2 regions of the Streptomyces sp. NPDC056169 genome follow, and region 1 is predicted to be linked to the other one. Evidence: riboswitches for the same ligand, from Rfam matches in the RefSeq annotation. Region 1 holds a riboswitch; the other holds the start of a gene.
What was found. Region 1 has a riboswitch for cyclic di-AMP ahead of ACFC0G_RS07055 (M23 family metallopeptidase). Riboswitches for the same ligand answer to the same signal wherever they lie in the genome.

Region 1 (5,029 bases):
GAGCCGGCAGCGCGAGCTGCGCACGATATCCGGGGAGCTCCCGGCGTACGCGGCGGCCGGCTGGCTCTCCCCCGCCGAGCCGCTCGCGCTCTCCTCGATGCGCGCCCGCCAGCTGGCCCGCGCCTTCGCCGCCCGGACGTACGGTCCTCCGGCGGCGCAGGCCGTCGGCGAGTACGAGTCCTTCGCGACGACCCTCGCGTTCCTCCGGGACCGGGCCCGGCGCGGTACGGCCGGGCCCGACTTCCCGGCCCGGGAGGAGGAGCTCCTGCACCACCTCTGGCAGCGCCGGGCGGTCGCCTCCCCCGCGCTCACGTACGCGGCGCGGGCGACGGGCCGGGTGTGGGCGCCGCCGCAGTACCTGGACTACGGCGGCTACAACCCGTACCGAAGCTAGGCGGTGGCCGAGGCCTCCGTGAGGAGCGCCAGGTCGGCCTCCGTCAGGGTGAGGTCCGCGGACGCGACCAGGGCCGGGAGCTGCTCGACCGTACGGGCCGAGGCGATCGGCGCGGCGACGGTCGGCCGGGAGGCGAGCCAGGCGAGGGCGACGGTGGCGAGCTCGGCCTCGTGCGCCTCGGCGACCGCGTCGAGCGCGGAGAGCACGGCCCGGCCGCGGTCGGTCTCCAGGTGGCCGCCGGCCCCGGAGGCGCGGACGCTGTCGACTTCGGTGCCGGGGCGGTACTTGCCCGTGAGGAAGCCGGCGGCGAGACCGTAGTACGGGACGGCGGCGAGTCCGGCGCTCTCGACGGTCTCCAGGAGCGGGCCCTCGTAGGTGTCGCGCGAGACCAGGTTGTAGTGCGGCTGGAGCGCGACGTACCGGGCGAGGCCCTCGGCCTCCGCGAAGTCGAGGGAGGCGCGCAGCCGCTCCGGGGAGATGTTGGAGGCGGCGACGGCGCGGACCTTGCCGTCCTTCACGAGCTGGTCGAGGGCGGTGACGATCTCCTCGACGGGGACGGTCTCGTCGTCGAAGTGCGTGTAGTACAGGTCGATGTGGTCGGTGCCGAGGCGGCGCAGCGACTCCTCGGCGCCCGCCTTGATGGTGGTGGCGGAGAGCCCCTTGAAGTGGGGGTGGGCGCCGACCTTGGTGGCGACGACGATGTCGTCGCGGTTGCCGCGGGAGGCGAGCCAGCGGCCGATGACGGTCTCGGACTCGCCGCCTTCGTTGCCCTCGGCCCAGGCGGAGTAGACGTCCGCGGAGTCGACGAAGTTTCCGCCGGCGGCGGCGTAGGCGTCGAGGACGGCGAAGGACTGTGCCTCGTCGGCGGTCCAGCCGAAGACGTTGCCGCCCAGGGCGAGCGGGAAGACGTGCAGGTCGGAAGAGCCCAGCGTGCGGAGAGAAGTCATGGGGTGATCAACCCTCCGCGCCACCGGGCGTATTCCGCTTGGGACGTCCCGAGGCCTTCAGGGCCTCAGACCGGCAGGCCCTTGGAGCGGAGCCAGGCCGCCGGGTCGATGCCGTCGCCGCCCGAGGTGTGGACCTCCATGTGGAGGTGGGCGCCGGTGACGTTGCCGGTGGCGCCGACGCGGCCGATCGTCTCGCCGGTGGTCACGGTCTGGCCCGCGGCGACCGTCATGGAGGAGAGGTGGGCGTACCAGATCTCGGTGCCGTCCTCCATCTCCAGGACGACGCGGTAGCCGTAGGAGCCGGACCAGCCCGCCGACTTGACGGTGCCGCTGTGGACGGCCTTCAGCGGGGTGCCCGTGGGGGCGGCGAAGTCGAGACCGGTGTGGTAGCCGGAGGACCACATCGAGCCGGACTGCATGTAGGTGGCGCTGAGGGAGTACGAGGAGAGGGGCATCGAGTAGCTGGCGGCGAGCTGGGCGAGGCGCTCGGCCTCGGCGGCCGCGGCCTTCCGCTCGGCCTCCGCCTTGGCTTCCGCCTCCGCCTTCGCCTTGGCCTCCGCTTCGGCCTTGGCCTTCGCCTCGGCGGCCGCCTTCTCCGCCGCTTCGGCCTTGGCCGCGGCCTCGGCCGCCGCCTTCTCGGCCGCCGCCTTCTCCGCTGCGGCCTTTTCGGCGGCGTCGGCGGAGGCCTGCTGCTGCTCGGCCTGCTGGAGGATGCGGGCGCGGAGGACCTCGCCGGCGTCGGCGACATCGGCGGCCGTGGCCGTCCCTGCCTGCGGGGTGTACGTGGCCTGGGCGGTCCGGGCGGTCGTCCCGGTCCCGGCCGTCGTGTCGGCTGCCGGGGTGACGTACGTGGCGGCGGTGAGCGGGTGCGCGTTCCCGCCGGTCGCCTCGATGGTGTCGCGGATCTGCTCGTCGGCGTCGTCGGCGAACAGCTCGCCGACGCCGGGGAGGTCCTCGGCGGCCGGGAGGTTCAGGTCGGCGAGGTCCGGGAGGTCGGGGAGCGATATCGCGACCGGCGGCTTCTCCTGCGCGGTGGCGAGACCGCCCGCGCCGACGGCCGCGATGACGCCGACGCCGAGGACGGTGGAGGAGCGGGCGAAGTTGGAGCGCTGCTTGACGACCCGGTGCCGGCCGCCGGAGCGGCTCTCGGCGCGGAGGGAGCCCTCGGTGGGATTCCACTCGGTGTCCGGAGCGGCAGGACCCGCACCACCACCGAAGGCATCGAAGGGGGCTTCGGGTGCGGGAGTGTTGGACGCCACGGAGGCGCGCTCCTTTCCTTCCTTCTCGCCTACCGGGTTAGCTGACGGGTTCGGAGCAGGAAGGTCTCCTACGGGCACGGTCGCACGGGTGCGAAGGGCCCGATTCACCCCAAGTAGTGGTTCCCCGGTTCCTTTTCAGGATTCGGCGCGTGCGCACGGTGCCGTCTCTTGCGACGGTTGTGACGACCGCGCTGCGTTATCGAACGTTAATAGACAGGGGGGTCCGATTCCAAGCTGTTCCCGGTGATCATTCATTGAATTGGTCGGGAATCGCCCGAGTTGACCCCCCTTCAGAAAGGCGCCGCCAAACCCCCACGATCTGACGTTATGTCAATTGTTATCGGAGTGACACTCCTCGACTACGCCTGGTGACCGGTCCGGTCCGGCGGCACCGGCGGCACCACCGGCATCGTCCTGCGCCTCTCCTGCTGCCCCGCCGCCGGCCGGCTCAGCGCGAGCAGCGCCATGTCGTCCGTCGACGCGCCGCCCGTGTGGAGCCGTACGTCGTCCACGAGCGCGTCGAGCAGCTCCTCGGGCCCCGGGAAGATCCGCCCGGCGAGGCGGGACGCCGGGTCGTAGAAGACGCCCGCCGTGTTCCGCGCCTCCGAGAGGCCGTCCGTGTAGAACAGCAGCGTCGCGCCGGGCGGGTACGGCCGCTCCTCGGCCCGGTCCGGCCACGCCGCCAGCTCGCCCATGCCGAGCGGCAGCGCCGGCTCCGCCGGATCCAGCACGTCCAGGCTGCCGTCCACGTACAGCAACAGCGGTGGCGGATGGCCCCGGTTGACGACCCGTACGGTCCCGGCGCCGCCCTCGCGGACGCGCGGGATCTCCGCCAGGACGGCCGTCGTGAACCCCTCGAAGGCGTCGAGCCCGTCCCTGCGGGTCCCCTCCCGGGTCAGCGCCCGCTCCAGCCGCTGCGCCACGCCCTCCAGGCTCCGCTCCTGCTCGGCCGCCTCCCGGAACGCCCCGATCACCACGGCGACGGCCTCGACCGCGTCCATCCCCTTGCCCCGGACGTCCCCGACGACGAGCCGCACCCCGTGCGGGGTCTCCTGCACGGCGAACAGGTCGCCGCCGATGAACGCGTCGGCCTGCGCCGCCTCGTAACGGGCCGCGCACTGCAGCCCGTCGATCCGCTCGGCGGGCGTCGGCAGCACCGCCTTCTGCGCGGTCTCCGCGATGACCCGCGCGGAGGCCAGCCGTTCGCCGCTGCGCCGCACGACCCGGTTGATGAGGAGCGCGAGCGCGGAGACGGTGACGACGGTGAGGGCCTCGGTGAGGGCCGGGATGCCCGCCGCGGTGTCGTTGTAGAGGTGGAGGCCGACGGAGGCGAGGACGGCGGCGAGCCCGGTGAGCAGGGTCGTGAGCATCGAGAAGAACGGCGCGGCGATCAGCGGGGCGGCGGAGAAGAGCGGCGCGGCGGTGTACGCGGGCGGCGTCAGCACGTCGAAGACGACACCGCCCACGATGATCAGCGGGGGCAGCGCGCGGAGGAAGCGCCGGGCCCCGCCGTACGGGCCGCGGCCCTCGCCGCCCCGCCGCCCGCGACCCGCTGCTCCTAGGGGGTGCCCCACCTGTGCTCTCCTGCCCGGTCCGTACCGGCCACGGTGATCCGTACCGCGCCCTCCCAGGGTGGCCGCCGCCGCACCCGGCGGCGACCTCCACGGGGCCGACTGGCGTACGCCCCCGGACACCCCCTAGGGGGTGTCCGGGGGCGCCGCGAGGCGGCCGCCGCGGGCGAGGAGGGCGACCGCCGCCGCGCACACTAGGCCCACCGCGCACAGCGTCAGCCACGGCACCGCCGACCAGCCGGTGACGTCGAGCAGCGCGCCCGTGCCCAGGTTCCCGAGGGTGATCCCGATCCCGCAGACCGTGTTGTAGAGCCCGTAGTGGGTGGCCACCCAGCGCCCCCGGGAGAGGGCGACGACGGTGTCCATCTCGTACGGGTAGAGCACGGCGTTCGCCACGGCCAGGACCGCCGCGCACAGCAGCAGCCCGGCCACGCCCCGGCCCAGGGCCACCGGGACCAGGAAGGCCCCGCCCATCAGCGCGAGCCCGAGGACCAGACACCGCTCGCGGTCGAGGCGGCGCCGGCACCAGGCCGTGATCCGCAGCTGCCCTGCGAGCGCGACCAGCGCCGACACGACGAACAGCGCCGTCGTGAGCCCCGTGCCCTCCGCCGCGAGCGGCAGCGCCAGATAGACCTGGAAGGACAGCACGTACGAGCCGGTCATGGCGAGCGAGAAGAGCCAGAAGGTCCGGTGGGAGAGGACCGTACGGAACTGCCCCCGCTCCCCCCGGCCCCCGGACACGCCCCGTACGGGCAGATGCCGGAGCTGCACGAGGGTCAGGCCGGCGAACAGGACCGCCGCCACCGTGCACGTCAGCCGGAACGACACCCCGGTGAGCGCCACCCCGACGAGCGGCCC
Region 2 (5,029 bases), on a different contig from region 1:
CAGCTTCGGGACCCGGACCCTCGACCCGTACTCGAAGCTTCTCGAATCCCGGATCGTCTTCCTCGGCACGCCGGTCGACGAGACCTCGGCCAACGACGCCATCGCCCAGTTCCTCTACCTCGACCACGCGGCGCCGGGGCAGGACATCTCCCTCTACATCAACTCCCCCGGCGGCTCGATCAGCGCCATGACCTCCATCTACGACACGATGCGGACGCTCTCCTGCGACGTGGAGACCACCTGCCTGGGCCAGGCCGTCTCCACCGCCGCCGTCCTGCTCGCGGCCGGCACCCCGGGCAAGCGCCTGATCCTGCCCGGCGCCCGGGTCACGCTCCGGCAGCCGACTCTGGACGAGCCCCTCCAGGGACAGCTCAGCGACCTCGACCTCCAGGCGGCCGAGCTGCTGCGCCTGCGCGAGCTGGTCGCCGGGATGCTCGTCGAACACACCGGGCAGGACCAGGAGCGGATCGACGCCGACATCGACCGCCTGACCGTCCTGGACGCACCCGCGGCCGTCGCGTACGGCCTGGCGGACCACGTCGTCACGAGCCGGCGCGCCGGCGCCGGCGGCACGGCCCGGTGAGCCGGCCGTGGTCCCCGAGCTGCCGCCACTGCCGGCCCTGACCCGGGCCGAGGGTGAACTCGTCGACGCGTACCTCGAAGTCGTCGACCTCCTGGGAAAGATCAATCCATCCAGAGGTACGCATACCTATGGGGCGTTGCGCGCGGCCCAGGCCCTGGTGGGGCGGGCGGAGGCCCTGCGCGAGGCGCTGACGCTCATGCATAAACGGGGCGAGAGTGAGGTCCACGCGGACACATTGGCGCGCGCCCTAAGGGTGTTGGACGGGGAGCGCCGGGCGGACCGCGTCACCGTCCGCCGGACTCGGGCGAGTTGACATATCCGCGTGTCGTGTCGAGGTCCGGTCGGCCGACACGCACCGCAGAAACCCTCCCCCGTTCGGCGTAGTCGACGAGTCGACATATGCAGCGGGCGAGTTGCGCAACAGGTGTACGCATCTGGCGGAATCGAACGTTCCATCGCTGGTACGGGGCTCGTCGGCCAAACCTCCGAAGATCACAAAGGGGTGCTGTCCACCCGAACGGATCAGTCGTGAGGAGCCTCACATATCGCCGTTTCAGCTCGGTTTTCGCCCATGTCGTGGGTCAAGATCCGTGTCGACGACAAGCCCCCGCCACCGCGGCGGGGCGGTCCGGGCGGACGCCGAGTCCTGCCGCTGTCCCGGACGTCTGGTCGACAGGAGTGGATCGGCAGGAGTGGAGGACCCAATCAGTACGGAACGTTCGCGCTGTCCCAGCGAGGCCGTTCCTTGGGGTGAAGCCGCAGCCGCGGCCGGGCATCTTCGCCAGCCCGAACCCGACAGGTCATCCTTCGCAGGCGGCTGACGAAGGGTTGCGCATGACCGCGCAGATGCATGTCCCGTCCCTGCTGTCCCGGGCCGGAGCCGTCTCGGCTCTCACCCTCGCCGCCGTCGGCGGCACGCTGTTCGCCCCAGGTGCGGCAACGGAGGCCCAGGCAGCGACGACACACGCGAACAAGGCACTGAGCGTCGCCGCCGCGAAGAAAGGATCGCCGTACCGGTACGGAAGCACCGGACCCACCCGGTTCGACTGCTCCGGTCTGACGCTCTACGCGTACAAGAAGGCGGGCAAGTCGCTGCCCCGCACCGCGCAGCAGCAGTACAACAAGACCCGGCACATCTCCTCGGCCAGCCGGCAGAAGGGGGACCTGGTCTTCTTCCACTCCGGTGGGAGGGTCTACCACGTCGGCATCTACGCCGGCAGCGGCAAGATCTGGCACTCGCCCAAGACGGGCTCCTGGGTGAAGCTCGACAAGATCTGGTCGTCGAAGGTCTACTACGGCCGCGTCCGGTGACGATACCCGGGCGCTGACGCCCGATGAGGGGTGCGGTGGCGCCGCCGCACCCCCGCTGGGGACGAGCCCTACACCGGGGCCACCCGGGCCGCCGTCCACGGGAGGGTGATCCAGACCGTCTTGCCGCCCTCCTCGGTCGGAGTGACCGAGAGGCGGCCGCCGGCCTCCGCCGCGAGGACGCGGATGATGACCATGCCGCGCCCGTTGTCCTGCTGGACCGCTGCCGGGAGACGGCGGGGCCAGCGGGGATGGCTGTCGGTCACGCCGAGGTGCAGGCGCTCCTCCCGCTCCAGGCGGAGGTCGATCGTGAAGGTCGGCGACTGCCCGAACGTGTGCTGCACGGCGTTGGTGGCCAGTTCCGAGACGATCAGCCGGATCGAGTCCGCGATCTCCGCGGCGCCGTCGAGCCCCCAGTCCCCCAGGACGTCCGCGACGTATCTCCGCGCCGTGGGGACCGAGGCGGGATCGCTCGGCAGAGTGACGGATGCTTCCTGATGGTCTGCCATGGCGGCGCTGTCCCTTTCCCGCCGGGGACACCACCCCGGATTGCGCTTCGCGTCAGAGTGCTCTGATCGTCCCGCCCCGTCCGGTGTTCCACCACGATATGTGCGCATCTATCGCCCGAAGCGGTGAACTCTGCTCCCCGGAAACGCTCTTGGGCAGCGGAGTTCACCCGGTCAGACGGCGGCGGGCGCGGTCCGCAGGATGGTGTCGACCGCCCGCCGGACCTCGGCGTCCGTCAGGTCGGCGCGGGCCGTGAGCCGCAGCCGCGAGATGCCGTCCGGCACGGACGGGGGCCGGAAGCACCCGACCGCCAGACCCTGCTCCCGGCAGTCGGCCGCCCAGCGCAGCGCCGCCTCCGGCGAGGGGGCGCGCACCGAGACGACGGCCGCGTCCGGCCGCGCGGCGGTCAGACCGGCCGCCGTGAGGAGCTCGTACAGGGTGGTGGCGACGGTCCGTGCCCGGCCGGCGAGCGCCGGTTCGCCGGCGATCAGACGCAGGCTCGCGAGCGCGCCGCCCGCCGCTGCCGGGGCCAGCCCGGTGTCGAAGATGAAGGTGCGCGCCGTGTTCACGAGGTGCTCGACGACCCGGGCCGGGCCGAGGACCGCGCCGCCCTGGCTGCCGAGGGACTTGGAGAGGGTGAGGGTGGCGACGACGTCCTCGTCGCCCGCCAGGCCGGCCTCGTGCAGGGCGCCCCGGCCGCCGTCGCCGAGGACGCCGAAGCCGTGGGCGTCGTCGACGACGAGCCCGGCGCCGTGCGCCCGGCAGGCGTCGGCGAGCTCCGGCAGCGGCGCCTTGTCCCCGTCGACGGAGAAGACGGAGTCGCTGACCACGAGCGCCCGGTGCTCCGGCCGCGCCTCCAGGGTCTTGCGTACGGCCTCGGGGTCGGCGTGCGGGACGACGGCCGTCTCGGCGCGCGCGAGCCGGCAGCCGTCCACGATCGAGGCGTGGTTGGAGGCGTCCGACACGATCAGCGAGTCCCGGCCGCCGAGGGCCGTGAGCGCGGCCAGGTTGGCGGCGTAGCCGGAGGAGAGGACGAGGGCCGCCTCGAAGCCGCAGAACTCGGCGAGTTCGCGTTCGAGCCGGGTGTGCAGCCGGGTCGTGCCGGTGACGAGGCGCGAGCCGGTGGCGCCCGCGCCCCAGCGCCGCGCGGCCTCGGCCGCCGCCTCGGTGACCTCCGGCCGGCGGGTGAGGCCGAGGTAGTCGTTGCTCGCCAGGTCGAGGAGCTCCGACTCGGCCGCCCGGGGCCGCAGCGTACGGACGAGACCGGCCGCCGCCCGGCGGCGCGCCTCTGCGTCGGTCCAGTCGAAAGCGGTCCGGCGCGGGCCCTCGGCCCTGGCGTCGTCGGCCTGTGGCATGCGGCGATCCTTTTGTAGGCAGCGCACAGACCCTAACCGGAGTATGCGGAGGTCGGGATGTGGTCATCCACACACCTCGTTCGGGGGCGTTTGTTCGGATCCTCCTTGGCCCGGGGGTGGGCGGTAGGCAAGGATCAGCGCTTATGGACCTGCTGAACACGCTGGTGGAGAAGGGGCTGCGGCGCGAGCTGCCGACCCGTGAAGAAGCGCTCGCCGTACTGGCGACCTCCGACGACGAGCTGCTCGATGTGGTGGCGGCGGCCGGCAAGGTGCGCCGTCAGTGGTTCGGGCGGCGGGTGAAGCTCAACTACCTCGTCAACCTCAAGTCGGGGCTGTGCCCCGAGGACTGCTCGTACTGTTCGCAGCGGCTCGGCTCGAAGGCCGAGATCCTCAAGTACACGTGGCTGAAGCCGGACGAGGCGTCCCAGGCCGCCGCGGCGGGTGTCGCTGGCGGGGCCAAGCGGGTCTGCCTGGTGGCGAGCGGGCGCGGCCCGACGGACCGGGACGTCGAGCGCGTCGGCAGGACCATCGAGGCGATCAAGGAGCAGAACGAGGGCGTCGAGGTGTGCGCCTGCCTCGGTCTGCTCTCGGACGGTCAGGCGGAGCGGCTGCGGGACGCCGGCGCCGACGCGTACAACCACAACCTCAACACGTCCGAGGCGACGTACGAGGGGATCACCAAGACCCACACCTACGCGGACCGGGTCGACACCGTGCAGAAGGCGCACGCCGCCGGTCTGTCGGCCTGCTCCGGTCTGATCGCGGGCATGGGCGAGACCGACGAGGACCTGGTCGACGTCGTGTACGCGCTGCGCGACCTCGACTCGGACTCGGTGCCGGTCAACTTCCTCATCCCCTTCGAGGGCACGCCGCTCGCCAAGGAGTGGAACCTCACCCCGCAGCGCTGTCTGCGGATCCTCGCGATGGTGCGGTTCGTCTGCCCGGACGTCGAGGTGCGGATCGCGGGCGGGCGCGAGGTGCACCTGCGCTCGATGCAGCCGCTGGCGCTGAACATCGCGAACTCGATCTTCCTCGGCGACTACCTGACGAGCGAGGGCCAGGCCGGTCAGGCCGACCTCGACATGATCGCGGACGCCGGCTTCGAGGTGGAGGGCGCGGGCACGACGACGCTGCCCGCGCACCGGGCGGACGCGCTCGCGGCGGCGGGCGCCGTCGCGGCCGGCGGCTGCGGTTCGCACGGCTCGGCGGAGGGCGCGGGCTGTGGCTGCGGTTCGCACGGCTCGGCGGAGGGCGCGGGCTGTGGCTCGCAGGCTCC

Region 2: it holds a riboswitch for cyclic di-AMP, as region 1 does, so the genes downstream of both, ACFC0G_RS04110 (C40 family peptidase) here and ACFC0G_RS07055 (M23 family metallopeptidase) in region 1, are expected to answer to the same signal.

The regions. Positions count from the first base shown of each region.
Region 1 is NZ_JBHJUO010000003.1:437,264-442,292, reverse strand. Features, by position in the region: gene ACFC0G_RS07065 (PrsW family intramembrane metalloprotease) at 1-394, shown strand, start outside; gene ACFC0G_RS07060 (aldo/keto reductase) at 391-1,341, opposite strand; gene ACFC0G_RS07055 (M23 family metallopeptidase) at 1,407-2,600, opposite strand; cyclic di-AMP (ydaO/yuaA leader) riboswitch at 2,612-2,758, opposite strand; gene ACFC0G_RS07050 (PP2C family protein-serine/threonine phosphatase) at 2,960-4,174, opposite strand; gene ACFC0G_RS07045 (MFS transporter) at 4,298-5,029, opposite strand, start outside.
Region 2 is NZ_JBHJUO010000002.1:345,700-350,728, forward strand. Features, by position in the region: gene ACFC0G_RS04100 (ATP-dependent Clp protease proteolytic subunit) at 1-583, shown strand, start outside; gene ACFC0G_RS04105 (hypothetical protein) at 591-896, shown strand; cyclic di-AMP (ydaO/yuaA leader) riboswitch at 1,211-1,414, shown strand; gene ACFC0G_RS04110 (C40 family peptidase) at 1,418-1,894, shown strand; gene ACFC0G_RS04115 (ATP-binding protein) at 1,963-2,400, opposite strand; gene ACFC0G_RS04120 (8-amino-7-oxononanoate synthase) at 2,572-3,753, opposite strand; gene bioB (biotin synthase BioB) at 3,897-5,029, shown strand, end outside.